One region of the Heyndrickxia sp. FSL W8-0496 genome, then DNA from elsewhere that is predicted to be linked to it. Evidence: riboswitches for the same ligand, from Rfam matches in the RefSeq annotation. Region 1 holds a riboswitch; each other region holds the start of a gene.
What was found. A riboswitch is a leader RNA that binds a small molecule or an ion and turns the genes downstream of it on or off. The one in region 1 is predicted to bind thiamine pyrophosphate.

Region 1 (7,504 bases):
CATTTAAAGATTTGATAAATATATCCTTACAATCAGGATAACCACTGAAATCTGTTTCACAGACACCTGTTATAATGTGTTTTGCACCTACCTGACTGGCTACAACACCAGCGAAGGATAAAAATAATAAATTTCGACCCGGTACAAATGTAGATGGAAGCTCCCCCTCTTCCCCATCCGTTACATCAATGTCAACTCTTGTTAAAGCATTCGGAGCTAGTTGATTTAATAGTTGCATATCTATAATATGGTGTACAATTCCTAACTCCTGGGTGATATTTATTGCACAATCTATTTCCGTTTTATGTCGTTGATTATAATCGAAAGTCACTGCAATTACTTCTTCAAAACGTTTCAATGCCCAAAATAGACATGTTGTACTATCTTGGCCACCACTAAACACAACAATTGCTTTCTCTTTTTTCAATTTAACTACTCCCTTTATAAAATTGATTTCGCAATAATATACTGGTTTAGTTGCCTCTTTAGATACAGCGATGTTTTGTTTACCCTTTTAGAGAAAAAAACAGTACTAATTAATGTACTGTTCATTAGTTTTTTTAAGAGGGTAGCTAGAACCTCTACCGCCTCCACGGATTTTACTAAACTTGTATGAATTGATTAACTTAATTCTAGCATTTTTCATACTAAAGCAAAAGAGACTATAACCTTTCCATTGGTAAACTATGTTAATATAAATTTATAGTAGAGTTGAGTACTTTAGGAGGGATTCCCTTGAAAATAATTGACACGATACCTTTTTTTATGAATAATTATCACCCTTCAATTCGTTTCTTAAGAAGCTACTACAATGAATATCCTGACATTTTCCAAGAATATTTAGCCTATCATTGTAAGGATACCGATGAACGACATTCTCAATCAATAAAAAAATACCCTCAGTTTTTTTCAAGAATTAACCAAGTTCACCAAAACATAAAACCTATTATCAAAGAAATCAATGAAAAGTATTCCAATATGTATCAACTTACTTTTCCAATTGAAGTAAACTTAATAGTTGGGGGGTTTGGATCAAATGCATATACACACAGACAAATTATTCCTAACATATCCTTTGCATTAGAAAGATTATCCCCTTCACCAGATCATTTAAGAACAATTGTTGCACACGAATTTGGTCATGTTGCACATAATATCCTTTCAGACATGTCAGGAATGGAATGGTCAAAGTTAAATTGGAATAATCCACTTATATGGCTTCACCAAGAAGGAGCAGCTATTCATTTTTCCCGTAAAACCGCAAAAAACTTGGATCCTTCCATGTATTTCTCATTTAACGATGAGGGGAATGATTGGTTAACATATGCAAAAGCACATAAACATGAAATTAAAATGGCTTTTGCACATGACTATGCTATCCATTCACCCGAACAAATATTTCGAGAATGGTTTTCTATTAATGGTGGGCGTACCTTTGGTTATAACAGACTGGGGTATTTTATTTCGGATATGTTTTTTCAACATCAAATCAATCAGTTTGGAGAGAAAAATGCAATAATAGCTTGGACTCACACTGACATTGAAGGTCAAACAGAAAAGTGGCTTTTAGAAAATGTTATGTAAGCAATTCAGCTTTAAAAAATAGTAATGGGACAGCTTTATAAACTGTCCCAGAACTAGTAAAAATGAGATTTTCCAATTAAATTGTTAAAAACCTTCAAAACTTATACCATATTCTGCACCTGCAACGGCCATTCTTCTTGATTTAGAAGCATTTCCCAAAATAAAAATTCAAAACGAGAGGTCGTTTGAAAATGATTTTCTAAAATTGTTAATTCTCTTTCGGGTTTTTCAAAGGTTAATTCATCCATGAGTTGAATTAACCACTTTGCTAGGGCTCCAAATTCATCAGATGAATAAGCCTTAATCCAATTTTTATAAGGATTTGTTTCCAATTCATTATGGTAATTACTATATAATTTCTTTCCAATCTCCCAATAGTCCCATGCACAAGGAAGAAGGCATGAAACCAATTCTGCTAAAGTACCGTTATGGGCCACATTTAACATATAATTGGTATACGCTAAATTAATTGGAGTTGGTTCTGATTGTTCCAACTCTTCCTCACTTATCCCAAATGATTTAGCATATGAACGGTGAACATCCATTTCAAAATGAAGAGTTTCATGCAGTAAGACAGAAAATTGTTTCATAATCTCAATACTAGTTGCCTTTTGTGCCCCTATAGCAAAAAGCTTGGAATACTCAATTAAATAAACATAATCCTGTTTCAGATAGAAAGAAAATAATTCTTTTTCGAGTGTCCCTCGACCAATTCCTTGCACAAATGAATGGTGAAAATTTTGGTGCCAAATAGGTTCAACCTTTTTATAAAGTCTGTCTGTAAATCGTTCTGTTTGAATTCTTTCCATTTTTCCCCCTCTTTTCATATGATTATTTGAAACTATTCCGTAACATTTGTGCAGCAGATTTTGGATCATCCGCTTTCATAATCGCCGAAACTACGGAAATACCAGATACTCCTACATTTGATAACTGATGAACATTTTCTAATGATATCCCTCCAATCGCAACTGCAGGAATATGAATAGCTTGAACAATCTTTCTTAAAGTCGCAAAAGACATAGTGATCGCATCAGGTTTTGTAGTTGTCGGAAAAACAGTACCAACACCGATATAATCAGCCCCTTCCTTTTGTGCAACCAATGCTTGTTCCTCAGTTTGAACAGAAACACCGACAATCATTGAGTTGGGTATTATTTTTTTCACTTCCACTAAGGGGAGATCTTTTTGTCCAATATGTATTCCTTCTGCATTGACTGCCAATGCGATGTCCACACGATCGTTAATGATTAATGGAACATCAAATTTTGCTAGAAGTTGTTTAAGTTTTATTGCCTTTTCAAAAAAGATTTTTCCTTCTGAGTGTTTTTCTCGAAGTTGCACAGCAGTGACTCCACCTAGCACCGCTTTTTCAACAATAGGAAGCAATTCCTCTTCGGACGTTTGTTCATCTGTAACAAGATACAGTTGATAATCAATATTCATGTATTCTCACCTCAAGATTAAATGTTTCAGCATTCATCAGATCAATTTCGTCTATAAGTTTTGCTTTAAATGTTCCTAGACCTTCATTCAGTTTCAGATGTTGTTTTGCCCTTTGACCCGCTATTGACATGACAGACATTCCAACCATCGTAGCATTTAAAGGGTCTTCACTTACTGCAGCAAAACTTGCAATGATGGAACCTGACATACAGCCAGTACCTGTTATTTTTGTTAATATTTCATCACCATTTTGCAGGATGAATGTTCGTTTTCCATCTGAAATGACATCTTCCTTGCCACTTATCCCAATTGAACACTTATATTTTTCCGCTGCACGATTCGCTATTTCTATCGGAGAAACTGAAACTTCACCTGCATCTACTCCTTTCGTTTGACTACTTCCACCAATTAACGCATGAAGCTCACTTACATTCCCACGTATGATATCCATTTTGACCTGATCTAATAGAATCTGTGATTTACTTGTTCGAAAAGAAGTTGCACCTACACCAACAGGATCAAATATTACAGGTATCCCTTTACGATTTGCAGCACGGCCAGCACGAATCATAGATTCAAAAACCTGCTCATGAATGGTTCCAAAGTTTATCACTAGTGCATCTGCTAACTGGATCATCTCTTCCATCTCATTCGTTTCTGTTGCCATTACAGGTGATCCCCCAATTGCAAGTGTCACATTGGCACAATCATTGATGGTTACTGTATTCGTAATATGATGAATAAGTGGCTTCGACTCTTTTACTCTATTAAATAATTCTTTGATATTATTCACTATAACTCCCCCTTATTTTCCTCTCTTTTTCTACTAATCCAGCTTTCTCATAAATATCAAAAAAATGATGGGTAGGACCATGACCAGATCCAATATTAATGCTATATTGAATTGCTTTTGTAATATAGGATTTACCTGCTTTAACAGCCTCCTGCAAAGAGTATCCTTTTGCTATATACGCTGTAATTGCGGAGGATAAAGTACAGCCGGTCCCATGAACATTCTTCGTATGAATTCGTTTCCCTTTTAACCATGTGAATTGCATGCCATCGAAAAATAAATCATTCGGATCTCCTTCAAGATGTCCTCCTTTTAGGAGGACAGATTTTGCCCCAAGCTCTTTTAAATTTCTACATGCTTGATACATATCCTCAATATTTTCAATCTTAGTATTAGTTAAACATTCCGCTTCTGGAATATTAGGAGTTACAAGTGTTACCACTGGAAGCAATTTTTCCTTTAAGGATTGTATGGCATCCGTCAATAAAAGATGATGTCCTCCCTTTGAAACCATTACAGGGTCTAGAATTATCTGTTTTGGTTTATACTTGTTGAGTTCTTCAGCCACATTTTTTACAATTTCCGCTGATCCAAGCATGCCAATTTTCACAGCATCCACCGGTAAATCCTCAAATATTGCTGCAATTTGATCACGAATGATCGAAATATCCAGCATCTGAACCGATCGTACCTCAACAGTATTTTGCGCTGTAACAGCTGTAATAACAGACATTCCATACACACCTAATGCAGAGAATGCTTTCAAATCGGCTTGTACTCCTGCTCCTCCACCTGAATCAGAGCCTGCGATTGTAAGAGCTGTTTTCATAGATGATTCCCCCTATTATTTTGTTTTTGAATAATATTTTGATAAAAACCATGCCAATAATTGCACCGCCTAAGGAACTGATTATGAAAGACGGTACAAACCCGAATAAGGCAACTTTATTCCCTAAAAGCAGAGTTGCAATCGGATAGGCAGCGAGCGCACCAAGAATCCCTGTTCCAGTTACCTCTCCAATAAATGCCCATATAAGCTTTTTGGTTTTTAAAAATAGAAAGCTTGCTAAAAAAGCACCAATCATACTCCCTGGGAAAGCAAAAATAGAACCAGTTCCATTCATATTTCGAAGTAATGAAACGATGAATGACTGTGCTACGGAATAAACCGGACCAAGCAATACAGCAGTCAAAACATTAGCCATATGTTGTACAGGAAAAATTTTCGCAAACCCTACTGGAATAAACACGATATTACTTGTTAGTGTAGTAATCGCAATAATTATTGAAGTCAATGTTAGTTTTCTAGTTTTAGACATTGAATCACCCCCCTTTCCCTTAAGAACTTTCGAAATTTGTTTAATTTCGATAAGAGCTGGCAAATCAAGAACGTTGTAATTTTGAAAACGAAGATAAATTCTTTTTTCTCCACAACAGAAAAACCACTTTCCTAAAAAGAAAGCGGTTATATCCCATAAAAAGACAACCTAAAAAATAGGTTTGGACCGCTTCCCTACGCCGGCATCACCCGGATCAGGTTTAAAGGGTATCAATCTTCTTTGATCTCTCTCAGCCAAACTCGGCTCCCCTAGCAGAATCTATATTTTATTGTTATAAGGCATAAAAAAACCGCCCTAGATATAAGGACGGACTGATTTTCACGGTTCATCGCACCGAAAAATACAGCCACTTCCTTACGCCAGCATCAACTGGATCAAGTTCAAAGGGTCCAGAACCTCTGTCTCAGTCTTCTTAAAAGACTCCCCTAGTGATCAATTTCATTTAATTAAACCCATCTTAGCATATTCTGGATAAAAATCAATCATTTTCATTAGAAAGTTAAAATAATAGACTATACATCCATGACTAATGTATCAATCTTTTTACGTATTTTCATTTTCTCTGTTTTACTCTTCATTCAAACCTTCTATCTCATTCATTGTCATGAATATTAGCTTTTTCAACAGTAATGAAATAATTTTTTCCTTCCATAATTTTTTAATTCTATTATAGAGTGCACAGCAGTCCTTCTGTATCCTCAATCACTTTGTTTACATTTAGAACGAATGCCTTGCCCCATTAGAGGTATGTGTAAATGAGTATAAAAAATGCCTCTTATTCTTTTTTTAGTTGTAACCAAACTCCTTTCCACCCCTATTGATAATAAATTTAGCTTAAATTACATCTAAAAATATTTTTATATGATTTAAAAATAACTGAATAATGTTAATATTATTCTAAAATGATGAAGTTCATATCTAGTTAATCAAAAATTTAGGGAAGTGATTCGATTGAACCAAATAATATTACAAAAATTAGGAACTGCCGATCCTATCTTACAACAACTAATGAAACTTATTGGTCCGCTCAATATAAAAATAAGTGATGATCCCTATCAAGCATTATTACGATCAATAGTCGGACAGCAATTATCTGCAAAGGTTGCTTCCGTTTTAAATGAGCGGCTAAAAAAATTGACGAATTCCAATCTCTCACCGGAGACTATTTTAGCATTATCAGATGAGCAGTTAAGAGAGATAGGTATATCCTACCGAAAGATTTCGTATATACGAGATTTATCCGAAAAAATTACTAAAAAGGAGCTACTATTTGAACAATTTTCATACATGGGGAATGAAACGGTAATACAACAATTAACACAAGTCAAAGGAATTGGTCGTTGGACAGCGGAAATGTTTCTCATCTTCTCACTAGGTAGACTCGATGTATTATCCCTACTAGATATTGGTCTCCAACGTGGTGTCAAATGGCTTTATTCAGTTTCAAAAGAATCAGATGGTAAAAAACTTTTAGAAGAAAAAGGAAAAGCATGGGCACCTTATCAATCGATTGCCTCGCTATACTTATGGGAGGTGGTTAACCAAGAATATGTCGTTTCCTATCCTTCATTTGAGGAATACTTGAGATCTAATTAAATCTACGATTTATTTATAATTATTTTCAATGGATCTCACTTTTTACTGATTATAAAAAAGGGTTGTCTGATGAAAAGATATTGCTACCAGACAACCCTATTTCTATTTTCAGTTAAACATTTTAGAACAAAATATCAGTTATCAAAATTATAACAAAGTAAAGAACCATTGCTGCTAAACCAATTGGAAAAGCAAATCGTGCATATTCTCCACTTGTAATTTTCAGTTTACCAGCAGCTATAATGTTGGGTATATTTCCAGGAATAAGCATCCCCCCACTAATGAGGAGACCCATTAAGATATCTTTGATCGTAGTATCATTCATCGCAGGACTTATTTCCGCAGCAGCTAGTGTCGCATTATCTAAAACAGCAGAGAGCATATTAATCCAATACATAATTAAAGGACTTAAATCAAGTAAGTACGCTTCAATAAATGGTTCAAAACCAGCACCAAGAAATGTTAAAGCCATTACAAATAAATAAATCTTTAAACTGCGAATAATAATCTCCGCATAGGACTCAGTCTGTGTGCCTGTATCTGCTTTTGCGCTACCCGTTTCATTCTCTTTAGATCCTGCTAGTTCACTTGCAGCAGCTATTTCAGATTTCCAGGCAGGTTCATTTAATCTACCACCCGGTTTCACTGCAAAAGCGGCGATAATTCCAAAAACAATCACTGCTGGAATAACAGAAGTTCCAACTAATTTAAGTAGATAAAAGAAATCTTCATCCAATTTACTTAC
Region 2 (7,504 bases), 1.6 Mb from region 1:
ATCATTTGTGTGCATTAATGTTAGCTCAAAATTTCCTTCTTTCTTATCTCCACTATTTATTGCACGAATAAGTGCCGTAATAAATTGTCCACGCGTCACTTTCGCTTTCGGATTGAAGACCTTCTCTACCGTAATCCCATTTTCGGCGAGAATGGTGATATCCTCTTGATATTCCTTTCCCGCTTTATTTAAATCGGTTACTTTTATATTAGAATCTTCCACATGTTTTAATTGAAAGGCTTGAACTAATATCTTTGCCATTTCCTCACGTGTTAATATTGCTTTATATTGAAGATTATCCTTCCATCCAGAGAAGATACCATTTTTCCTAACCTTTAGGGCATTCTCTCTTAACTCATGATCCTTTGGAAGCTGATCGACATCTTTGAATTGTTGAACTCCTGTCGTATCTACTTCTCCTAGATTGCGTCCTAAAATCAAGACAGCATGCTCACGGGTTAATTGTTGGTTTGGATAAAAATAAGTGTTTCCATTCTTATTTGCCCCTTTGATTAAACCAAGCTCGACTGCCTTTAGAATAAAGTCTTTATATATCCCAAATTGATTTTCATCAGCAAATGCTGATTTATTCTCTGCGGCCAAAGCCGGGGAAATACTTGATGCTGCAATCGCAACTGTCACCGATCCTATTAAAAATTTGTTTCGATAACCCATATATTTATTTCCTCCCATCAAAATTTAGAAATAGAATCAATTAATGTCTATTAATCTACTCTATTTCTCTTAAAAATAATATTTCAAATTGTCCTAACTTTTGCAACCACCTAAAGAAGGATTTACAAAAAATTTACACAATATAAACAAAACCAATCATCGAATGTCCAGATCCATTCTTGCATATTCTTTATTAATCAAATCCTTTTCCTATTCATAAATATCATACACTCAACAAAAGTTTTTTACTAGTGTAAAGACACTTGTCGTATATTTTTAAAAAGTGTAGTAGAATTAAATCGTCTTATTTTAGTAGATTATTTTTTCAAACATTTATAAGGGGGAAAGAAACATGAAAAATAGTATGTGGTCTTTAAAATTTTCAACTGCTGCACTAGTTCTCATTCCAGCAGCTATAGGGATTAACTATTTAGGTAAATTATTCGCTGGCCTGTTAAAACTGCCATTATGGTTAGATGCGATTGGCACAGTACTGGCAAGTATGCTTGCTGGCCCAATAATTGGGGCAATCTCTGGAATTGCTAACAATATCATTTATGGTTTTACCCAAGATCCAATCTCCTTTGTCTATGCCATAACGAGTGGAGTTATCGGTCTTATTGTTGGTATCATGGCATACAAAGGGTGGATTGCTAATATAGGGAAGGCAATTATGATTGGAATTATAGTCGGTGCGGTCGCAGCAACGATTTCCACACCGTTAAATATGATATTTTGGGGAGGACAAACGGGAAATGTATGGGGGGATGCACTGTATGCTTACTCTATCGCTCATAACCTACCTCAATGGCTTGCATCATTTTTAGACAGTATCGTTGTTGATGTCCCAGATAAAATCGCAACAGTTATTATTAGTTATCTTATTTTCAAAGGACTTCCGCAAAATTTAACAACAATCTATAACAATCAGAATAAGATTGAATCATTATAAAGTTGACAATGGATATGGCTGTCTATTAAGGTGTCTACTCTTTAATAGATGGCCTCTTCTATCATGCATTTTTGGAGGGATACTATGAAATCTATGACACTGTATGTTGAGAGAAATTCTCTCATTCATCACATTGATCCATTGACTAAGCTCTTATATGTTTTCGTATCAATTGCAGCCACATATATTATCCCTGATCTTAGAGCTGCAATCATCACAACTTTTATCAGTATCCTTTTACTATTAATAGGAAAGGTGTTTCGAAAAATTTTACCCATTCTAGGGGTCAGTTTCTTATTAATTCTTTCGATCATTATCGTGCAAAGTTTATTTCACCCCAACCGTTCTACACCTTTCGTTGAAATTGGAGGATTTACTATTTACAAGGAAGGAATCTCCTATGCATGTCTTTTGGTCCTGCGAATATTTAATATGCTCTGCGCCTTTGGATTACTCATTTTAACTACAGAGCCAGATGAATTAATTGATTCTTTAGTAAAAAAAGGCATGTCGCGGAAGATCGGTTATGTATTCTTGTCTGTCTTACAAATTATTCCTCAAATGCGTGCGACAATGGGGAAGATCATCGATGCACAAAGATCTCGGGGGATGGAAACAGAAGGACATATATTGGTTCGTTTAAAGTCCTTTTTTCCTTTAATTGGTCCTGTCGTTCTTAATTCACTTAATGATACAAAGGAGCGTGCAATTGCCCTTGAAGTCCGTGGATTTAATGCAAAAGGGAAAAAAACTCATTTTAAAAAAGCGAGGAAATACCCCTATAGTAAAAGCTTGAAATTCACCTTATTTTTGGCCTTTATCCTAATCATTGTTGGGAGGTTAACCATATGAATAAAATACGTGTAAACGACTTGAAATATCGATATCCTCACTCAGAGAAGCTTGCACTTAATGACATTTCATTCGAAATCAAGCAAGGGGAATTCATAGGGATCGTTGGAAAAAATTCTTCCGGAAAATCCACCCTTTGCTATGCGCTAACAGGACTCGTCCCACACTTTTTTAAAGGGGCCTATGGTGGACAGGTTTTCATTGATGATTTAGAAGTCATGAATACTGAAATCTGTGATCTTTCATTGAAGGTTGGACTCGTTTTTGAAAATCCATTTTCTCAAATTACTGGTTCAAAATTTACGGTAATTGATGAAATCGCCTTCGGGCTGGAAAACATGGGAATAGAGCGCGAAGAAATGAAGACTCGCATTGAGGCGAGCTTAAAATTATTAGATATTGAACATATAAAAGAAAAAAATCCCTTCAGCCTTTCCGGAGGTCAAATGCAGCGTGTAGCGATTGCAAGTGTACTCGCAATGCGACCAGATATATTAATATTAGATGAACCAACTTCCCAGCTGGATCCCCAAGGTTCGGATGAAGTCTTTAAGGTAGTTGAAAGCTTAACTAAAGAAGGAATGACAGTCATTATGGCTGAACATAAGATGGAGAAGCTCGCTCAGTATTCGGACAAAATCCTCCTATTACACGAGGGAAAGCTCATTGATTTTGACACCCCGAAAAAGATATTTTCCAAAAAAGATATATTGGATTACGGGGTTTCTCCTCCTATTTTCACAAAAATTGCTCGGGCTTTAAATATTTTTAATAAAGAGGATAGTTTACTTCCTGTGACATTAAATGAGATCTTAACAATCGGTCATATCCATAGTGAACGGGGTGAAAAAAAATGATGCGAATAATTATTAAAGATCTTCATTTCTCCTATTCACTTGAATCTCCTATTTTTCATGGGATAAATCTCGAGATTTCAAATCAAAGCACAGCTCTGATAGGTCAAAATGGAGCAGGGAAAACCACTCTTGTAAAATTATTAAAAGGATTATTGACTCCAAGTTCAGGTGAAATTTTAATTAATGGCATCAATACGAAAGAGCAGACTGCTGCAAAATTAGCAAAAACAATTGGGTTAGTCTTTCAAAATCCTAATGATCAAATTTTTAAAAATCGAGTAATGGATGAAGTGATGTTTGGGCCATTAAATATAGGACAATCAGTTAAAGAAGCAAAACAAAATGCAACAGAAGCACTTGAAATGGTTGGACTCAATGAACATGCAGAACGAAATCCTTATGACTTGAGCCTTTCACAACGAAAATTGGTAACGATTGCCTCTGTCCTTGCAATGCGAACAGATATCATAATTTTTGATGAACCGACTATGGGACAGGATCATGATGGAAAGGAAAAGCTTAAAAGAATTATACGACATCTAATTCATGAGGGAAAACTTGTCTTATGCATTTTGCATGACATGGATTTTGTAGCAGAAGTATTTGAACGGACAATTATTTTTAACCAAGGAAAAATCCTTTTAGACGGCGATACACGAACCGTTTTTTCCAACGAAGAAATACTAAATATAGCTTATCTAGAACAACCCTATATTACCCAATTAGGTAAACAGCTTGGCTTTACTGAAACATTCTTAAATGAAGATGAACTTATCGCACAGTGTAAGGCACGATACAATAATATTTCTATTGAATCGCTTTTTCACTTGTAAAAAATAAAAAGGTATGGCATAGTAACGTTGAAAGATTGAAAATTGAATATCTACTATTTAAGTTGTAGGGGGACCAGTGTTGCTGGTTGAGATTGTATCCGTAAGATACTGACTCTTTGAACCTGATCTGGTTGAGACCAGCGGAGGGAACATATTGAATATATTTATTTTGTATGTTTATATGTGCCCTAGGTTAAAAACCTAGGGCTTTTTATTTGAAAGACTAGTCTCTCAGCTACCATCCTTTACAGCTTAGTACAATCTAACAAGGAGGAACTCAATTGAAAAAGTGGTTAATGATTATTGTTAGCTCATTGCTTTTATTAACAACAGCTTGCAGTAATAACAATGATTCAGCAAACAGTAAGAAAAAAGGATTAAAGCATGTGACTGTAGTTTTAGATTGGACACCAAATACCAATCATACAGGATTATATGTGGCAAAGGAAAAAGGATATTTTAAGGATGAAGGCTTAGATGTTGATATTATTCAGCCTGGAGAAGCTGGTGCTGATCAGCTTGTTGCTGCTGGAAAGGCACAATTCGGAATAAGTGCACAAGAAAGTATTACAGAAGCACGAATACAAGGTGTACCGATTGTTTCAATTGCTGCCATCATTCAACATAATACATCTGGTTTTGCTTCTCCAAAGGAAAAAAATATTACTTCACCAAAGGATTTCGAAAATAAAACATATGGTGGCTGGGGTGCACCCGTTGAAAAAGCAGTCCTTGATTCTTTAATGAAAAAAGAGCATGCAGATGTAGAAAAAACGAAGATCATTAATATGGGTGAAACGGACTTTTTTACCGCTGTAAAAAGAGATATTGATTTTGCCTGGATATATTATGGATGGACTGGGGTCGAAGCGGAACTTCGCGGCGAGAAAATCAATATGGTCTATTTAACCGATTACTCTAACAAACTAGATTACTATACACCTGTATTAACGACGAATGAGAAAATGATAGAAAAAGATCCAGAAACGATTAAACATTTTCTTGCTGCGACTTCCAAAGGATATACATATGCCATTGATCATCCAGACGATGCAGCAGATCTATTAATAAAAGCCGTTCCTGATTTAGATTCAAAACTTGTGAAAGCTAGTCAAAAATGGTTATCACCAAAATATCAAGATGATGCCGCGCGTTGGGGCGAGCAAAAACAAGAGATTTGGGAAAACTATGCTAGCTGGATGTATGACAATCATCTATTAGATAAAAAACTAGATAGCAAGAAAGCATTTACAAATCAATATTTACCAAAATAATAGAGGAGTGATTAAGAATGGCAAATGCATTATTAAGTATTCAAATAATCCCAAAGACAAAAAACGGTGAAAATGTGATACCTTACGTAGACGAAGCGATTTCAATTATTGACCGTTCAGGAGTGAAATATCAAGTAAATCCATTGGAGACGACAATGGAAGGAGATTTGACTGAGCTATTTGCGATCGTTGAAAAAATGAATCAACGAATGATCGAGCTTGGCAGTCCAAATGTCATTTCACAAATTAAGGTTCTTTATCAACCAAATGGGGCTTCAATGGATCAATTAACGGAGAAATATCGCTAATGAAGGCGTTACTTCAGAAAGGATGGCGGCCAATTTTGGTCATCATCCTTTTATTCATCATCTGGGAATCAATTACAAAAATATTTGCTATACCAGAATGGCTTCTTCCATCTCCAACACAAATTTTACATGAAGGGGTAACTGGTTGGGATGGGTATTCTCATCATTTACTATCAACCATTCAATTAGCCATTTTAGGTTTTATTATCGGTAGCAGTGTTGGCATTCTTATTGCCATTGGCTTGCATCTTGTTTCATTTTTTAAAGAGGCTTTTTATCCGTTATTAATTATTTCGCAAAATATTCCGATCATCGTCTTAGCACCTTTACTAGTCATTTGGTTTGGCTTTGGGATGCTACCCAAAATCATTGTTATTACACTTGTTTGCTTTTTCCCAATAGCGGTTGCTGCGCTAGATGGCTTTAGGCAAACAAGTCAGGAGTTAAAGCATTACATGCAAATGGCAGGTGCATCAAAGAGGCAATTATTCTGGAAAGTAGAGTGGCCACATGCACTGCCATCCATTTTTTCAGGATTGAAGATTTCTGCAACCTATAGTGTCATGGGTGCTGTTATTTCTGAGTGGCTTGGAGCTAATAAAGGAATTGGTGTTTACATGACCTTGGCTTCATCTTCGTTTCGTACGGATCGTGTGTTTGTAGCAATTTTCATTATTATCTTTCTCGCACTACTATTTTTTGCCTTCATCGTTCTTATCGAAAAAAAAGTGGTTAAATGGCAGCCAAAGGAAGAGGGAAACCATCATGAGTAAATTAGACATACAAAATCTAGCAAAATCATTTGGTGATCTTCAAATAATAAAAGATCTTTCTTTTTCAATCAATGAAGGCGAATTTGTTTCTATTTTAGGACCATCTGGAAGTGGCAAAAGTACTCTTTTCCAAATGATCGGGGGCATTAGCTTACCTGATTCTGGTTCTATTTTAATAGAAGGCCAACAGGTGAATGGGAAACGTGGGGTCATCAGCTATACCCCTCAAACCCCTTCCCTCTTACCGTGGAGAACAATTTTGCAAAATGTTTTACTAGGGCAAGAAATAGCAGGAAAAATCAATAAAGAAAAAGCATTAGAAATGATTGAACGTGCAGGCTTAAAAGGATACGAACATGTCTATCCGCATGAATTATCAGGAGGGATGAAACAACGTGTTTCCTTTATTCGCAGTATGCTTAGTCCTCAATCCATCATCTGTTTAGACGAGCCATTTTCCGCTTTAGATGAATTTACCCGACTCGAAATGCAAAAATGGCTGCTATCGATTTGGTCTGAGTATAAACGCTCCATACTATTTGTCACACACAGTATTGAAGAGGCAATCTTTCTATCTGACCGAATTATTGTTCTTTCCAGCAAACCAGCTACGGTGCAGAAGGAATTCATTGTCCCTTTTAAGCGTCCTAGACTAGAAGATTTGCTATTAACAGAGGAATTTTTACAATGGAAAAAAATGATCTATCAGGAATTGAGGGGTTCTCATGAATAAGCCAATCATAGATGCCCATATCCACTTGGATATGTATGAGGATACAGATGGTATGCGGATAGTAAAGGAACTGGAAAAGTATGGAGTAGAATCACTTATTTCTGTTTCACAGCATTTATCTTCTGCTCATAAAAATTTAACATTGGCACAATGGGATGGGAGGATAAAACCCGCCTTCGGTTTTCATCCCGAGCAGGCTATACCAAAGGATAGTGAAATTGCTGATCTCCAACATTTCATTGATAAA
Region 3 (7,504 bases), 230 kb from region 1:
CGGAGCAGATTCAGATCAAAAGTTCGCTGGCTTACAAACATTATCGAAGAAACGGTTTCTTAACACAATTCCGAGTTATAAAGCAGAGCAAATGTCTTTAAATATGATTGTATTGTTTTTAGTTGTAATAAGTGGAATGCTGTTTGCTATTTTTTTCTACATGATGAATGTTCAAAAAATTGGATTATACGGTATTTTAAAAGCAATTGGACTAAAAACGAGTACCCTATTCAAAATGATGTGGACACAAATGATTATTATAACATTCATTGCACTTGCTTTATCAGCTGTATTAAGCCAAGTTTTTAATTTGATTGCACCTGAAGGAATGCCTTTTCATTTAACACCGGAAACAACCATACTATTATCTTTAGTTTTTATCGTTATCGGATTTTTAGGAGCTACTCTATCTGGTTTTCAAATAAAAAAGGTTGAACCAATGCAAGCCATTCAACAAGGAGAGATGTAGGATGTCGATATTTACTTTAAAGAACGTTAGAAAAACATTTTATAATGGTGAGATAAAGGAAGAAATTTTAAAAGGTATTGATCTTACTCTGAAAGAAGGGGAAATCACTGCTTTAGTAGGTCCCTCAGGCAGCGGTAAAAGCACACTCCTTACAATTGCAGCAGGACTTCAACCAGCTACAGATGGAAAAGTAATGCTTGGTATGAAAAACATGATCAGTATGAACTCAGAACAAATTCGGAAAATCCGAGCAAATAAATTTGGATTCGTCTTTCAATTTGCTCATCTTGTTCCTTTTCTTACGGTTGAAGAACAATTGCTCCTTATGTTGGATGTTTCTGAATCAAAATTAAAAAAGCATGAACAAAAAATAGAAATAAACAAGATGCTCAAAATGGTGGAAATGGATCACCGAAGAGATGCTTATCCGTCTTCATTATCTGGCGGGGAAAAACAACGAGTTGCAATTGCACGGGGAATCATCCATAAACCTAAAATACTTTTTGCGGATGAACCAACCGCAAGCCTCGATTCAAAAAGATCTAAAGATGTCATGTCATTAATTCGTCATTTGGCAAGAACATTAAATATTGCTACTTTACTAGTGACTCATGACGAAGAAATGCTCACTTATGCTGATCGAATTGTTAAAATGAGCGATGGGAAAATAATAGGAGCTGTATAATAAATTTATAAATAAAAAAAGGGGTTGTCTTTAAAGTTGAGTAGACAACCCATTCCTCATTCAATAAGATATAGTCCGGTGCTGTTTTTCTTTTATACGATATACTTGATAAAGCATCAATGCAAGTATGGAAAGTATTGCCCCAGAAATATACGGGAGACCCGCTGTTATCGAAAATAACCATCCTCCTAGTGGCGGACCGATAATTCTTCCGAAGGAATCGAAGGATGAAAGCAATCCTGTAGCACTTCCATGACCGGCAGTTGATTTTTTCGTTAAAAGAGCTGATACACAAGGTCGAATGACGCCATTTCCTAATCCAAAAATGGTTAAAAAGATTGCTGCAGTTGTAAAACTATTTACTAGTAGTATTAAAACAAAGCCGATGGTTGATACAATGATTCCTCCTTGGACACTGTGCCCTCTCCATATTTTTTTGAAAATCTACCAACTAATCCCCCTTGAACAAGGGCACTACCGAACCCCATAATCATAAAAATATAGCCTAGGTCTATTGTATCTAATCCCGCCTTTTTGGCTGCAAAATAGGCAAATGAAGCCTCTAATCCAGACAATGACAATGAAATAAACCATTGTAAAATATATAAGATAGATAATGAACCATTAAAGGAGCTCCATATTGATGATTTTTTATCTGCGTGCTGTCCTCTTTTTTCTTTTGAGAGAGATTCCTTTAAGACGAATAGAACAAGAAGAAAGGTAATAAATGAAGAGGCAGCTGCAAGATAAAAGGGCATATTTAGACTAGTCTTAGAAAATAACCCTCCAATAGCTGGTCCGAAAATAAATCCTAAACCAGTAGCTGCACCAATAATTCCCATTCCTTTGCCGCGATCTTCCTCAGAAGTAATATCTGCCACATAAGCCATTGTTGTTGGCATATTTGCTGAAGATAATAATCCTCCAATGATTCTAGCGATAAATAGCATCCAGAGTTGACTGGAAATAGCCATTAAAATAAATGACACAGAAAGACCTAATATCCCAATCATCATAACTGGCTTACGTCCAATTTTATCAGAAACACGGCCCCAAATAGGTGCGGAAATAAGTTGCATAAAAGAATAGACAGCCATCAATAATCCTAGCTCGGTCGGATTTGCCCCCATTTCCTTTGCAAAAAATGGCATAACCGGAATAATAATTCCAAATCCCACCATTACGAGAAACATAATTAAAAATAAAATAGGTAGTACCTTTTTAGACTCCATAATGAACAATCCTTTACAATTTTTCTATTGATTAACTATTTGTATCTATGTAAATAATTATGCTTAGTTTATCATAAAGTAATTGATTATCCGAATGATGATCCATCTATTCACAATTATGTAACACTAAATGAAAAAAAACAGGCACCTTTCATTCTAAGGTACCTGTAAATTAATTCTTTATATATCCTTCATAACTTCTGAAACAATTTCATATGAACGAAGTCGTGCATCGTGATCGTATATTTGTGCATTAATGATGATTTCATTTGCTTGTGTATCATTTAAGAAATGCTGCAGCTTTTCCTTTACAATTTTTCTATCTCCTATAATGGAAGCCCCGATTCGTTGCTGTAGTAGAGCTTTTTCATAATCGCTGCATAGTTCGCTAAAATTATCAACAGGCGGCAAAAGGGGCATTGGATTGTTGCGAATTAAGTTTAAAAATTGTTGCTGCATCGAGGTTGCTAGTAATTCAGCTTCTTTTACTGAATCAGCAGCAATAACATTTACACCAACCATCGCATAAGGCTCCTGTAATACTTCTGAAGCTTGGAAACTACGTCGATATAAATCCAATGCAGGTAAAGTATTCTCTGGAGAAAAATGACTTGCAAATGAAAACGGTAGTCCTAGATGGCCAGCCAATTGTGCACTAAAACCGCTAGATCCTAGTAACCAAATCGGAATATTTAATCCTTCTCCAGGTATTGCCCGAACAGGCATTTTGCCAGTTGGTTTAAAGTAGGCACGTAATTCAGCTACTTGCTGCGGAAAATCTTCCGCATCTATTCGCCCGTCCCTTCTTAAAGCGTGAGCAGTTAACTGGTCAGTACCAGGAGCTCTGCCTAATCCTAAATCGATCCTACCTGGAAAAAGGGATTCTAATGTCCCGAATTGCTCAGCAATTACTAATGGTGCATGATTGGGAAGCATGATCCCTCCTGAACCTACACGAATATGTTTAGTTCCTGCCGCTACATGTCCTATAACAAGAGAAGTAGCGGAGCTTGCTATCCCAGGCATATTATGATGCTCTGCCAACCAGTAACGAGTAAACCCCCATTTCTCTGCATGTTTTGCTAAATCTAATGTATTTATCAATGACTGCGAAGCAGTACTTCCTTGGACAATTGGAGAAAGGTCAAGCACAGAATAACGAATTTCATTTATTTTTTTTGAATGATTAACCATAGATTCATCTTCTTTCTTTTTTCGGTAAATACGTAATTTCATTCTAACAGTCAATCAGCATGTTACAAAATGAAATGCATTTTTTCTCTAAGCTCTTTTTTGCATATCTATATATAATTGTGTGTAGGCTTGATGCTCTTGATTCATTCCAATTTCGTTATATAGCTTTGCTAGCCATTTAACAGGTTTCGGATCATAAGCTTTTAGTTCCATTTCCCAGCTAAAACAATCAATTGCTTGATCATATTGTCCAAATTCATAAAATAATTGGCCGAGTAATAATTGTTGATCAGGATCGTTTGAAAGCTTCTGCATTTGCTCGATTTTTTTCAAGATGGGTATTGCAGGAATACAGCCTTTTAGTGGTTCAAGGTATTCAATAATGGAATCAAGATTCTGTTCTTTTAGAAGTAAAGTAATGGATTGGTGAAGAAAAATTTTAGCTTTTTCAGGATTTATATGAAACAGTGGTGCTAGGATTGAATCTATTTGTTCGGATTGAAAATACCTAGGATTTAGATTCACTTCATTTAGTATCTCTTCAAAAGCTTGGGCTTGTGAGGTAGTTAGGGAAAGTTTGCTGCGAATTAATAGTTGAATCAGCTTCTCTGCATCTTTATTTTCTATATATAAATCTAATAGATCATTAATTAATTCTGGAATGTGCTGCTCTTTTTGGATTAAATCCTCTAATACGGAGATTACATCTTCTTTCGGTAAATGTATCTGAATGAATTGGAGAAGGGATGGATAATTTTCCACATTAATAGTTTGTAGATAAAATCCGATTAAGTCCATCCATCTAGATTGATGTTTTAATAATTGCTCTAGCCTTTGATATTCCTGTTTATTTTCTTTCAATTGAAAAAGTCGATTTTCCATGTAGAGTGGATCTTTATCGATTAATACATCTGCTAATTGATCATATAGCTTGCTATATTTGATAAAATTTAAGTCACTTGCAATACCTTTTACCCAGCTCTCATTTGGGCAAAAATCCATCAGGATGCGAAGAATACGATAACTTGAAAACATTTTGCCATTGCGACGGTAATCATAAAAGATCGTTTGTATGTAGGAAAAAATGGTCTTCTTCGAAATAAATGATTCAAAAAAGGTTGTAAGAAAGGCAACTTCTTGTGGAGTAAAAAGATTTTCGGCTTTTTTAATTAGTTGTTGAAAGGAATACTTCTTAAATGGATGTTCTAGTGTGATGGAAGAAAAGACTAGTGGGTGATTAGGTGGTAAGATTAGACCTTTAGTTAATGCTTCACTAATAAAAGATTTTCGTTTGAGTTTGGAGGGTTTAACGTAAGTTATATAGTGATTTTTATAGAAGAAAAGATAGTAAACATGTTTTTCGTTATCCATGGCTTCAATGATTTTACTTTGTAAATATATAGCCATCTGTGTGATACGAAGTTCAATAATTTGGTTTTTCTTTGATATCTGAATAGTTTGTTGGCTCATAGGAATCCTCCTCATTTTATGTCCGGTATCATTATATCATAAAAATTAAGAAGAATAATATGTTGGAAAGAGAAGATTGGAGCTGAGTAGGATGTTTGGGCGATTATCTACAAGTAAACTCTATAATTTTCCATTGAAATTATATTATAGGTAGGGAAAATCCCTTGAATAATATTTTTTGTATGTTAGGATGATTATGACAATAAGATAATAATGACCACTAGGGGAGCCTTTATTAAGGGCTGAGATTAAAGTTCAACTTTAAGACCCTTTGAACCTGATCTAGTTGATACTAGCGGAGGGAAGTGGAGCAGAATGATATATTTCCATCTTTATTCTGTTTTCTAACCACTTCCCAGTATGATAGTGGTTTTTTATTTTTGGAAAGGATGAGGGAGTATGTCGTTTGCAAAGGAATGCCGAAAGGAAGCGAAAAAATGGTGGGATGCAAGTCTTCAACATCCATTTGTACAAGGAATAGGTAATGGCAAATTAGAAATAGAAAAATTCCGTTTTTATGTTTTACAGGATTCCTATTACTTATCTAATTTTGCTAGAGTTCAATCATATGGTGCAGCTGTATCAAGGGATTTATATACAACAAATCGGATGGCTAATCATGCACAAGGTACATACGAAGCTGAAATGTCTTTACATCGTAAATTTTCTGCTCTACTCGAAATATCAGAGGAAGAAAGAAAAGCCTTTAAACCCGCACCAACAGCATATGCTTATACCTCTCATATGTATCGAGCTGTTCAAAGCGGGAAATTGGGTTATATAATCGCAGCTATTTTACCTTGTTATTGGTTGTACTTAGATATAGGAAGTTATTTGAAGGATTGTCAACCAGATGAAATGATTTACCAAGAATGGATAGCCGCTTATAACGGTGATTGGTTCAGGGAGCTTGTAACCGAGCAAATACAACGAATAGATGAACTCGCTGAAGCATCTTCAGAAGAAGAACAATCCGAAATGAAAGAATTCTTTTGGAGGAGTGCGTATTATGAATATTGCTTTTGGGAAATGGCTTATACAATGGAGACTTGGAAGTAAAGGGACGGTTCTAGTGCTTCTTCGAAGCACTAGAACCGTCCCCGTTGAGGGGGATAGAACTAATGAAATTAGAACAATTTCAAATGCAGATTAAGGATTTATTTGGTGAGGAATTAGTAAAACATGAAGATGATGAGTATGGATTTACTTCTATTTCCAAAACATCATTTTCAAAAATTGGTTACGCAACAAATTTAACTTTAGAAACGATCCAAGAAGCTGCACTGAATCATGTTGATTTAATGATTACTCATCATGATGCATGGGACTTTTTGTATGGTATGAAAGATCAGTGTATGAAGAAGCTTGAAGAAAATAATATTACTCATTTCTTTATTCATGCACCACTTGACTACATTGAGTTTGGGACATGTACATCGTTAATGAATATTCTTGAGGTAGATGTGATTAAACAGTACTCTCACTATGAAAATGGAAATGAGTTCCCTTCTATAGGATTATTTAATCATCCTATTTCATTTACAAACCTTGTTAAACTGATGTCTGAAAAATTAAACGAACCAGTGAGTGCATGGAAAAATAATGATCAAATGATTAAAACAATTGCTGTTTTAACAGGTGCTGGTGATTCTACAAAAGTAATAAAACGTGCCTTAGATGCGGGATGCGATACATACATCACTGGAGAAGCAACACTATATGCAATCCAATATGCCAAGTTTGCCAGGATCAATCTAATCGCAGGAAGTCATACATTTACCGAAATCTTTGGAATCGAAAGCTTAGCGAAAAAATTAAAAGTCCTAAATCCCCAAATTGAAATTATTCGATTGGAAGAGGAACATTTTGAAGCAAAGGGACGGTTCTAATGCTTCTTCGAAGCACTAGAACCGTCCCCATGTTTTCCGATGTTTTCAAGAAACAGTTGATGTTTCTCTAGTGATTGCCGGTCTAGTTAAAGAAAAGATTGCACATAGTAAGGCGATAATGACAACAGCACTTCCAACCCAGGCTGTACTTGTTACCGATCCGGTTTTGTTTAATACAATTCCTCCTATTGCAGATCCAAGTGAAATGCCAATCTGTAAGGCTGAGTTATTAAAGCTTTGCTGTATATCGGAGGTTTCCGGGTCGGTTTGTATCAAATAGCTTTGCTGAGGTGGTGACAGACTCCAACTTAATGCTCCCCATATCATCATTATAGGAATGAATAAAACAAGAGAAAAAGTTGTAAAAGGTAATAAGCATAGTACAATGGCAAATGTGCTAATGACTAGAATAATGCATTTCTTCGCACCTATCCTATCCGATAGAGTTCCACCTATAGCCCCACCACAGACGGCTGCAATTCCAAATACAAAATAACAAATACTAATCCAATAGGAATTCAGATGCAGATTTTTTTCCAAAAATGGTGTGAAATACGCGTAAAGT
Region 4 (7,504 bases), 440 kb from region 1:
ACATTCTCCCCCTGATAATTCATACGGCGAAAAGATCTTGTTGGCTGTTCAGCATTAATATACATACCAGGTGGAGGGTCTTTTTCTGTTTTCACAGCAATAAGATAAGATCTTTCAGCATACATTCTTGTTGGATAAAACCCGAGACCGTCGTAAAACGGAAAATGAGAGCATGCACATACATATTTACATTTTACCTTTGGTCCACCTCTCGTGATAACAATAGGATATTCTGCATAATCTACATCTGTAGCTGTTGTATGCTCGAATATTAGTCCTCCAGATTGCTGGATATACTCAATAAGCGGTTTTAAATATTTTATTGGATGAAATTGAGCCTGGCTTCTCATCACTAATGCAGCTTTCACGGAATAATCAATAGGCAATTGTTCAACCAATTCACCATTAATCCCTAATTCCTTATACGCTTGCTCCTCTGTTTTCAATTTTGGTACATATTCATCACTATTTGTAAAAATATAGGCATCTTCTTCACTAAAGTCACATTCAATTCCATGTTCTTTAATAGTTTCTTTAATAAATTGTATGGCTTCCGTACTCGCCTCATAATAAAGTCTTGCCTGTTCTTTTCCTAGATTTTGAATTAATTCATCATAGATTAAACCATGCTGTGCTGTGACTTTTGCAGTTGTATGACCTGTCGTTCCATTCAACAATTCTCCAGCTTCGATAATGGCTACCTTTAACCCTTCCTTTGTTAAAAGATAACCAGTGGTGATACCAGTAATACCGCCTCCTACAATTGCTACATCTACCTCGATATCCTCTAGCAACTCGGAATAACCAGGAATATCCATCCCCTGTTTCCATATTGGTTCAGGAAATTGTGGCATTTTCACTTCTTCGTTTGGCATCTAATCTTCCTCCAAATGCAATTATATACTTTCTATTTTTAACCAAAGGAAGAAATTTCATGTATTCTTTTTTATCGCCACGATTGAATTTTTACATATATTAAGTAAATAATACTCAAAGCTACTTACTAAACAGAAAGGTGAATTAAACTTAATGACTGAATCATATGAAGACAAAAGATTAACAGATGCACCAAAGCAGCCAAAAATAACGATAAATACAGCAATGAGTACTAATAACCAAAAAAAATATTATCCTGGTCATTCAGTGGCTGATCATAAACAATTAGAAGAGGCAAATACCAACATAGCTGGAGACGAAATAAAGCAACAGAATGAAAATTTATAAATGAGATATGTACACATATAAAAAAGACGCTTTGATTTTTGTGCTATCCAAAGCGTCCCTACGTATTTCATAGATTATTGTTATTGCAAGTAACAGCAAAAAATCAATTGGATAAATCCACCCCGATATACAATATAAGTAGAATTTTAGAAAATTGATTTTTGATTATGCTTAATTAAGCAAATCTTTTAACAAGTCTTGGGCTCATCGTAATGATGATACTCAAAATAATTGCACATAAAAGACCTGATAGAAGCATTGTTGTTCCATTAGCAATTAATGAATATATGAATGGCGATTGCCCTTCTGGTGCAAATTTTCCCCAAAAAATCATCCCAGCTAGGAAATGCCAAAAATAACGACCAATGCTGCCAATAAATGTTGCAACCACAACTAAGAAAATCGTCTTTCCTTTATTACCCTCATGGATATTCGCTTGAATGAATGACCTAAATAAACCTGCTACACCAATAAAAGAAAAGGCAATAAAAAATTCTATGAACCCTTGAACGGGAGTTAATATATCATCTGCTGCATCTCCCAAAACAATTTGAAGTAATCCCCATAACAATCCCCCGACAAAGCTTGCTTTCACACCCCATCGAAAAGCAAGAATGAAAATAGGAACCATTGCAAAGGAAACTGAAATCGCTGAGCTTAGTTTTATAGATGGTAATAAATCTAACACAAACGCAAAAGCAGCACATAATGAAATCTCGATCAAAGTTAGCAAACTAAATTTTTTCATAATAAAATCCCCCTCTATAGTGTTTTTAAAGAAACGCACCGCAAAAGGGGGAATAAACGATTGCATATTGTAAAAAAAGCAATCCCTTATTCAATCCACATCCCTACGCTAGTACTAACTAACAGGTTCAAAGGGTCAGAACAAATATGTTCACTCTCAGCAAAAAAATGCTCCCCTTGTGGTAACGTTCATTAAATTTTCATTAACATTGTACAATAATTTTAATTATTATGAAAGTCATTTTTTTAGAGAAGTAACTGAATCCCTTTATATAACTGACTTTTCCCTTTTTTAATCAACTCATGGTATAATTAATAAGATATTATTCTTTTGGAGGTATTTGTCTTTGATTACTGTAAATAATGTAGGCTTACGATTCGGTGAACGTAAACTTTTTGAAGATATTAATATTAAGTTCACACCTGGAAACTGTTACGGCCTTATTGGTGCAAATGGTGCTGGGAAATCAACATTTCTTAAAATATTATCTGGTGAGCTTGAGCCTCAAACTGGTGATGTGCATATAACACCAGGCGAAAGACTTGCTATCTTAAAGCAAAACCACTTTGAATTTGAAGAAGAAGAAGTTTTAAAAGTTGTTATTATGGGACATTCACGTCTATTCGAAGTCATGCAAGAAAAAGATGCAATTTACATGAAAGCTGATTTCAGTGACGAAGATGGAATGAGAGCTGCGGAGCTTGAAGGAGAATTTGCGGAATTAAATGGTTGGGAAGCTGAGTCAGAAGCAGCAATCCTTTTAAAAGGACTCGGTATAGATGAAGAGCTTCATTCAAAAAAAATGGCAGAGTTAACAGGTGCAGAAAAGGTAAAAGTATTACTTGCACAAGCTCTTTTTGGGAAGCCTGATATTTTACTTCTAGATGAGCCAACTAACCATCTAGACTTAAAAGCAATACAGTGGTTAGAAGAATTTCTAATCAACTTTGAAAATACAGTGATTGTAGTATCGCATGATCGTCATTTCTTAAATAAAGTCTGTACACATATAGCAGATCTTGATTTCAGTAAGATTCAATTATATGTTGGAAATTATGATTTTTGGTATGAATCTAGCCAATTAGCACAAAAAATGGCCCAAGAAGCGAACAAGAAAAAGGAAGAAAAAATTAAGGAATTACAAAGCTTCATTGCCAGATTTAGTGCAAACGCATCTAAATCGAAACAAGCCACTTCACGTAAAAAGCTTTTAGACAAAATTACCTTGGACGATATCAGGCCATCTTCAAGGAAATATCCATATGTACATTTTACACCGGATCGTGAAATTGGAAATGATCTTCTCCGTGTAGAAGAACTATCAAAGACCATCGATGGTGTTAAGGTACTCGATAATATTAGTTTTACAATGAATAAAGATGATAAAATCGCATTAGTAGGTCATAATGAATTAGCAAAATCTACTTTATTTAAGATTTTGGCTGGAGAAATGGAACCCGATAGCGGAACATATAAATGGGGTGTCACAACCTCTCAATCATACTTCCCTAAAGATAACACAAGTTATTTTGAAAATGGCGAATTGACTTTAGTAGATTGGTTACGTCAGTACTCCCCTAATGATCAAAGTGAAAGCTTCTTAAGAGGATTTTTAGGAAGAATGCTTTTCTCTGGTGAAGAAGTGATGAAAAAGGCCAATGTTCTATCGGGTGGTGAAAAAGTTCGCTGCATGCTTTCAAAAATGATGCTTAGTGGAGCCAATGTTTTATTACTAGATGAGCCAACAAACCATCTTGATTTGGAATCCATTACAGCAGTTAATAATGGTTTAATACGTTTTAAAGGTTCTATGATTTTTGCATCACATGACCATCAATTTATTCAAACCATTGCCAATCGAATCATTGAAATTACACCAAATGGCATTATTGATAAAGAAATGACCTATGATGAATATCTAGAAAATGACGAAATTCAACATCAATTAAAAATGTTATATGCATAAAAACGATAAAGAGGTTGTCTAAAAGATTGGGTCTGACATCACTATACGATATCTAATAAGAATTTTGTTCTAAAAGATAACGTATTTATGTGAGGTCGGCCCCTTAAATAGACAGTCTTTTTTATTTTATAAATTTCACTGGGTAGTCCCGTTTAAATTTGAGCATACAATTTATTATTCATAAAAGTGGGGTGGTAAAATTGTCTTTAAATGGAGATGATTTCATTAAAAGAATTGATGGTTTAAATAATGAGGTGTGGGTGGATGGAAAACGAATAACTGGAAAAATCTCGGCACACCCTGCTTTCAGTGGAGTATTAGCAATGAAAGCTAAATTATATGATTATCAAGTAGAACATAGTGAAGAATTTACATTTTTTTCAGAAAGAACGAATAGTAGAGTGAATTTTTCATACCAACAACCTAAAACAAAAGAAGATTTAAAGAAAAGATCGATTGCTACGCAAAAGTTGGCCAAATTAAATGTAGGTTTACTAGGTCGCTCCCCTGATTATATTAATACCGGAATAATGAGTCTTGGTGTCGCTGAAGAAATTTTTAAAGAAGAAAATCACCATTTCCATATGAATATACGCCAAATATATGAAGGTGCAATGGAAAATGATTTGACATTTACCCATACATTTATCAACCCTCAAGTCAACCGTTCAGACAATTATTTCGAGGAATCTGATAAAGTTATTGCCGCAAAAGTAATTCGAGAAACAAGTGAAGGCATAATCATTTCTGGAGCTAGATTATTAGCGACACAAGGTGGAATTACTGATGAGATCTTAGTTCTTCCTGCAGGGGGAAATTACTTTGAAGATCCATATAATTATGCATTTTCTATTCCATCGAACACACCCGGCTTAAAATTTATTTGTCGGGAATCATTCGTCTCCACTGAATCCATTTACGATGCACCTTTAAGTACAAAATTTGAGGAAATGGATTCTATTGTTGTATTTGATAATGTATTAGTTCCTTGGGAAAGAGTATTTCTTTATAAAAATTTTAATATCTCTTTACGAATGTTTTCCGAAACTAAATTTAATACTTTCCTTCTCTACCAAGCCATTTCCAGAATGATTGTAAAAACTGAGTTCCTGTTAGGAATAGCAGAGTCCATTGCAGAAACAATTAGTATTAAAGAATATCAACATGTTAAAGATAAGATTACAGAAATAATCTCAGCTCTTGAAATAATAAAAGCATTACAATTATCAGCCATGACACATGCTAAAGCTGATTCGAGGAATACAATGGTTCCAGATGATTATCCACTTAATGTTGCCATTTGCTATTACCCTAAAATATATCCCCGACTCGTAGAGATCCTTCAATTATTAGGTGGAAGCGGTTTAATCCTTCTCCCAACAAAAAAGCAATTTGACTCTTCTATTGGATCATATTTAGACGATTATCTTCAAGGAGCAAATTCAAATGCCATAGATCGTGTGCAACTTTTTCGACTGGCTTGGGATCTCTGTATGAGTTCATTCGGGTCAAGACAAACACATTTCGAGCGATTTTTTTTTGGAGATCCTATTCGTATCAGTATGGGTTTATACGATGGATATCCAAAAGAAAAATACATAAATATGGTTAAAGATTATTTATCTTAACATTTCCTGAGACATTTATTCTACTAAAAAAGGTTTGATCCTGTTGACCATATTTTCAATTCGCTTTGCATTCAGTTTATACATTTCTTGAGCAGGTTTTGATTCTGTTGCTAATGTAAATAATTCAAGATCTGCTTGACATTTTTTAAGAGTCGCTAATAAAAGTGCTCGTTCCTGGGAATTTGGCAATTGAATTTTATCGTCATAAATATCAACGGTTAATTTTCCGTATGAATCAATTTGACCAATAAAAACATTATCAAGGGCAACATTTAATTTTTCTAATTCCGCCTTTAACCAAGCTCGATTAAAAACCGTTTCCCCTAAAACCTCATCTAGTATCTGACCTTCTGATATAACTGTTTTTGCCTCCTTCTCAGGTGCCACCTGTAATTGGATATCTTTCGGAGTAATAGGTTGGTTTTCTTTTTTAAGAAGAACATTTAAGTCACCATTTGGTTCTAAGACAGCAAATTCAACATCTGCCAGATTAAATGCATTCTTTTTTCTTAAAAGCTCCGTTAAATCATCTACTGTATATTTTTCCTTAGTTAAAGTATCTTCTTGTATTTTTCCTTCCTTTATTATTACCTTCGGTGTACCATCAATAAAATCCCTGAATTTTTTGCTTTTTAACGAAAGAAATAAAATGCCTAAAGGAAGTAAGCTCCAGACTAACAGACTATATATACCATATAAAAAGTTTTTCTCGATACCTGTGGAAATCTCAGCAACAATACTTCCAATAGTTATTGCTATAATGTACTCAAAAAGTGTCAATTGAGTAATTTGCTTTCTTCCAAGAAATTTTGTTATGAAAAATAATACTATAAGTGCTGTGATAGACCTTAAAATGACCTCAAACCATGCCGGTACAGACATATTAACACTCCCCTCCTTTTAATTTTTATATTGTGGTTCTTCACGTTCGAGAATAACTAATCGTTTTTGTAAGTCATTTATAATTTCTTCGGTCTCCATCATACATTCATGAAATTCTTTTTGCGCTTTCTCATCAACAGCCTTTAATGCGAGCTGACTAAAATTGTTCTTTGCTCCATTTAAGCTTGCAATACATGATTTTACATCCGATGCAATCGTCATATCATCATTCCTTTTTTTAGGAAAAGGACTGCCGATTTGCAGGATGACAGTCCCTTTCTCATTTTATTAATTTCCTTACTGTTGTTTATATTGTGGTTCTTCTTGCTCAACTTCATTCATTCTTGGAGTTAACGTATCAATGATTGATTGTGTTTGCTGAGCACATGTTTGATATAGCTGTTTTGCCTGTTGATTGTCAGTTTGTAATGCGAAAGTTTCTAAATTCGCTTGTGCACTTTTTAATCCAGAAACAGTTTGTTTAATATTTGTAATTACAGTCATGTACATAACCCCTTTTTTGTTTAGGTATTGGGATGTTCATAATGAACAATGTTATTTTATGAACAAACATATTTTTTATAAATTGAAATATTATCCTTTTTAACTTCATATAAAAAATTGTATGAAAAATAAAAAGATTCATATATAATAGAATTAATTAGTGCATCGAAATATCTCGTCAAAAAGGAGAGTCACATTATGGAAAAAACACTGCAAAAACGCATTACACGCTCAGAAGTCCCTGTAGAACACACATGGAAGCTTGAAGATTTGTTTGAGACTGTTGATGAATGGAGCAATGAGCTTAAAGCCATACAAAATGATTTACCAACTGTTACACAATATCGAGGAAAATTAAGTGAAGGTGGAAAAACTTTATTAAATTGCTTAAAAGCAGAAGAAAAACTTCACTTAAGATTGATAAGAGTTGCAACCTATGCAAGTCTACGCTCATCTGAGGATGGAACAAATCCCTTAAATCAAGGAAATTCAGCAAGAATGGCTTCGATGCTAGCTAATATTAGTGCTGCCCTATCCTTTTTAGATACAGAG

Region 2: linked by a shared signal. The riboswitch ahead of NST63_RS05505 (ABC transporter substrate-binding protein) and the one ahead of thiW (energy coupling factor transporter S component ThiW) in region 1 are both predicted to bind thiamine pyrophosphate.
Region 3: linked by a shared signal. The riboswitch ahead of tenA (thiaminase II) and the one ahead of thiW (energy coupling factor transporter S component ThiW) in region 1 are both predicted to bind thiamine pyrophosphate.
Region 4: linked by a shared signal. The riboswitch ahead of thiT (energy-coupled thiamine transporter ThiT) and the one ahead of thiW (energy coupling factor transporter S component ThiW) in region 1 are both predicted to bind thiamine pyrophosphate.

What each region holds. Positions count from the first base shown of each region.
Region 1 covers NZ_JBBOXX010000001.1:2,719,281-2,726,784, forward strand. The annotation lists gene queC (7-cyano-7-deazaguanine synthase QueC) at 1-445, opposite strand, end outside; gene NST63_RS13705 (hypothetical protein) at 736-1,584, shown strand; gene tenA (thiaminase II) at 1,686-2,393, opposite strand; gene thiE (thiamine phosphate synthase) at 2,416-3,030, opposite strand; gene thiM (hydroxyethylthiazole kinase) at 3,020-3,823, opposite strand; gene thiD (bifunctional hydroxymethylpyrimidine kinase/phosphomethylpyrimidine kinase) at 3,816-4,652, opposite strand; gene thiW (energy coupling factor transporter S component ThiW) at 4,621-5,142, opposite strand; TPP riboswitch at 5,317-5,423, opposite strand; TPP riboswitch at 5,498-5,600, opposite strand; gene NST63_RS13735 (DNA-3-methyladenine glycosylase family protein) at 6,115-6,759, shown strand; gene NST63_RS13740 (DUF1646 family protein) at 6,881-7,504, opposite strand, start outside.
Region 2 covers NZ_JBBOXX010000001.1:1,078,644-1,086,147, reverse strand. The annotation lists gene NST63_RS05530 (5'-nucleotidase C-terminal domain-containing protein) at 1-675, opposite strand, end outside; gene NST63_RS05525 (hypothetical protein) at 1,028-1,627, shown strand; gene NST63_RS05520 (energy-coupling factor transporter transmembrane component T family protein) at 1,712-2,479, shown strand; gene NST63_RS05515 (energy-coupling factor ABC transporter ATP-binding protein) at 2,476-3,336, shown strand; gene NST63_RS05510 (energy-coupling factor ABC transporter ATP-binding protein) at 3,333-4,169, shown strand; TPP riboswitch at 4,226-4,335, shown strand; gene NST63_RS05505 (ABC transporter substrate-binding protein) at 4,451-5,443, shown strand; gene NST63_RS05500 (thiamine-binding protein) at 5,461-5,751, shown strand; gene NST63_RS05495 (ABC transporter permease) at 5,751-6,524, shown strand; gene NST63_RS05490 (ABC transporter ATP-binding protein) at 6,517-7,257, shown strand; gene NST63_RS05485 (TatD family hydrolase) at 7,250-7,504, shown strand, end outside.
Region 3 covers NZ_JBBOXX010000001.1:2,950,407-2,957,910, reverse strand. The annotation lists gene NST63_RS14990 (ABC transporter permease) at 1-469, shown strand, start outside; gene NST63_RS14985 (ABC transporter ATP-binding protein) at 471-1,154, shown strand; partial or broken gene NST63_RS14980 (MFS transporter) at 1,215-2,386, opposite strand; gene NST63_RS14975 (LLM class flavin-dependent oxidoreductase) at 2,567-3,580, opposite strand; gene NST63_RS14970 (tetratricopeptide repeat protein) at 3,668-5,050, opposite strand; TPP riboswitch at 5,263-5,371, shown strand; gene tenA (thiaminase II) at 5,450-6,109, shown strand; gene NST63_RS14960 (Nif3-like dinuclear metal center hexameric protein) at 6,172-6,939, shown strand; gene NST63_RS14955 (MFS transporter) at 6,985-7,504, opposite strand, start outside.
Region 4 covers NZ_JBBOXX010000001.1:2,275,244-2,282,747, reverse strand. The annotation lists gene NST63_RS11505 (FAD-dependent oxidoreductase) at 1-875, opposite strand, end outside; gene NST63_RS11500 (hypothetical protein) at 1,030-1,224, shown strand; gene thiT (energy-coupled thiamine transporter ThiT) at 1,400-1,972, opposite strand; TPP riboswitch at 2,056-2,159, opposite strand; gene NST63_RS11490 (ABC-F family ATP-binding cassette domain-containing protein) at 2,319-3,938, shown strand; gene hpaB (4-hydroxyphenylacetate 3-monooxygenase, oxygenase component) at 4,139-5,566, shown strand; gene NST63_RS11480 (DUF421 domain-containing protein) at 5,582-6,448, opposite strand; gene NST63_RS11475 (DUF1657 domain-containing protein) at 6,467-6,670, opposite strand; gene NST63_RS11470 (DUF1657 domain-containing protein) at 6,746-6,952, opposite strand; gene pepF (oligoendopeptidase F) at 7,151-7,504, shown strand, end outside.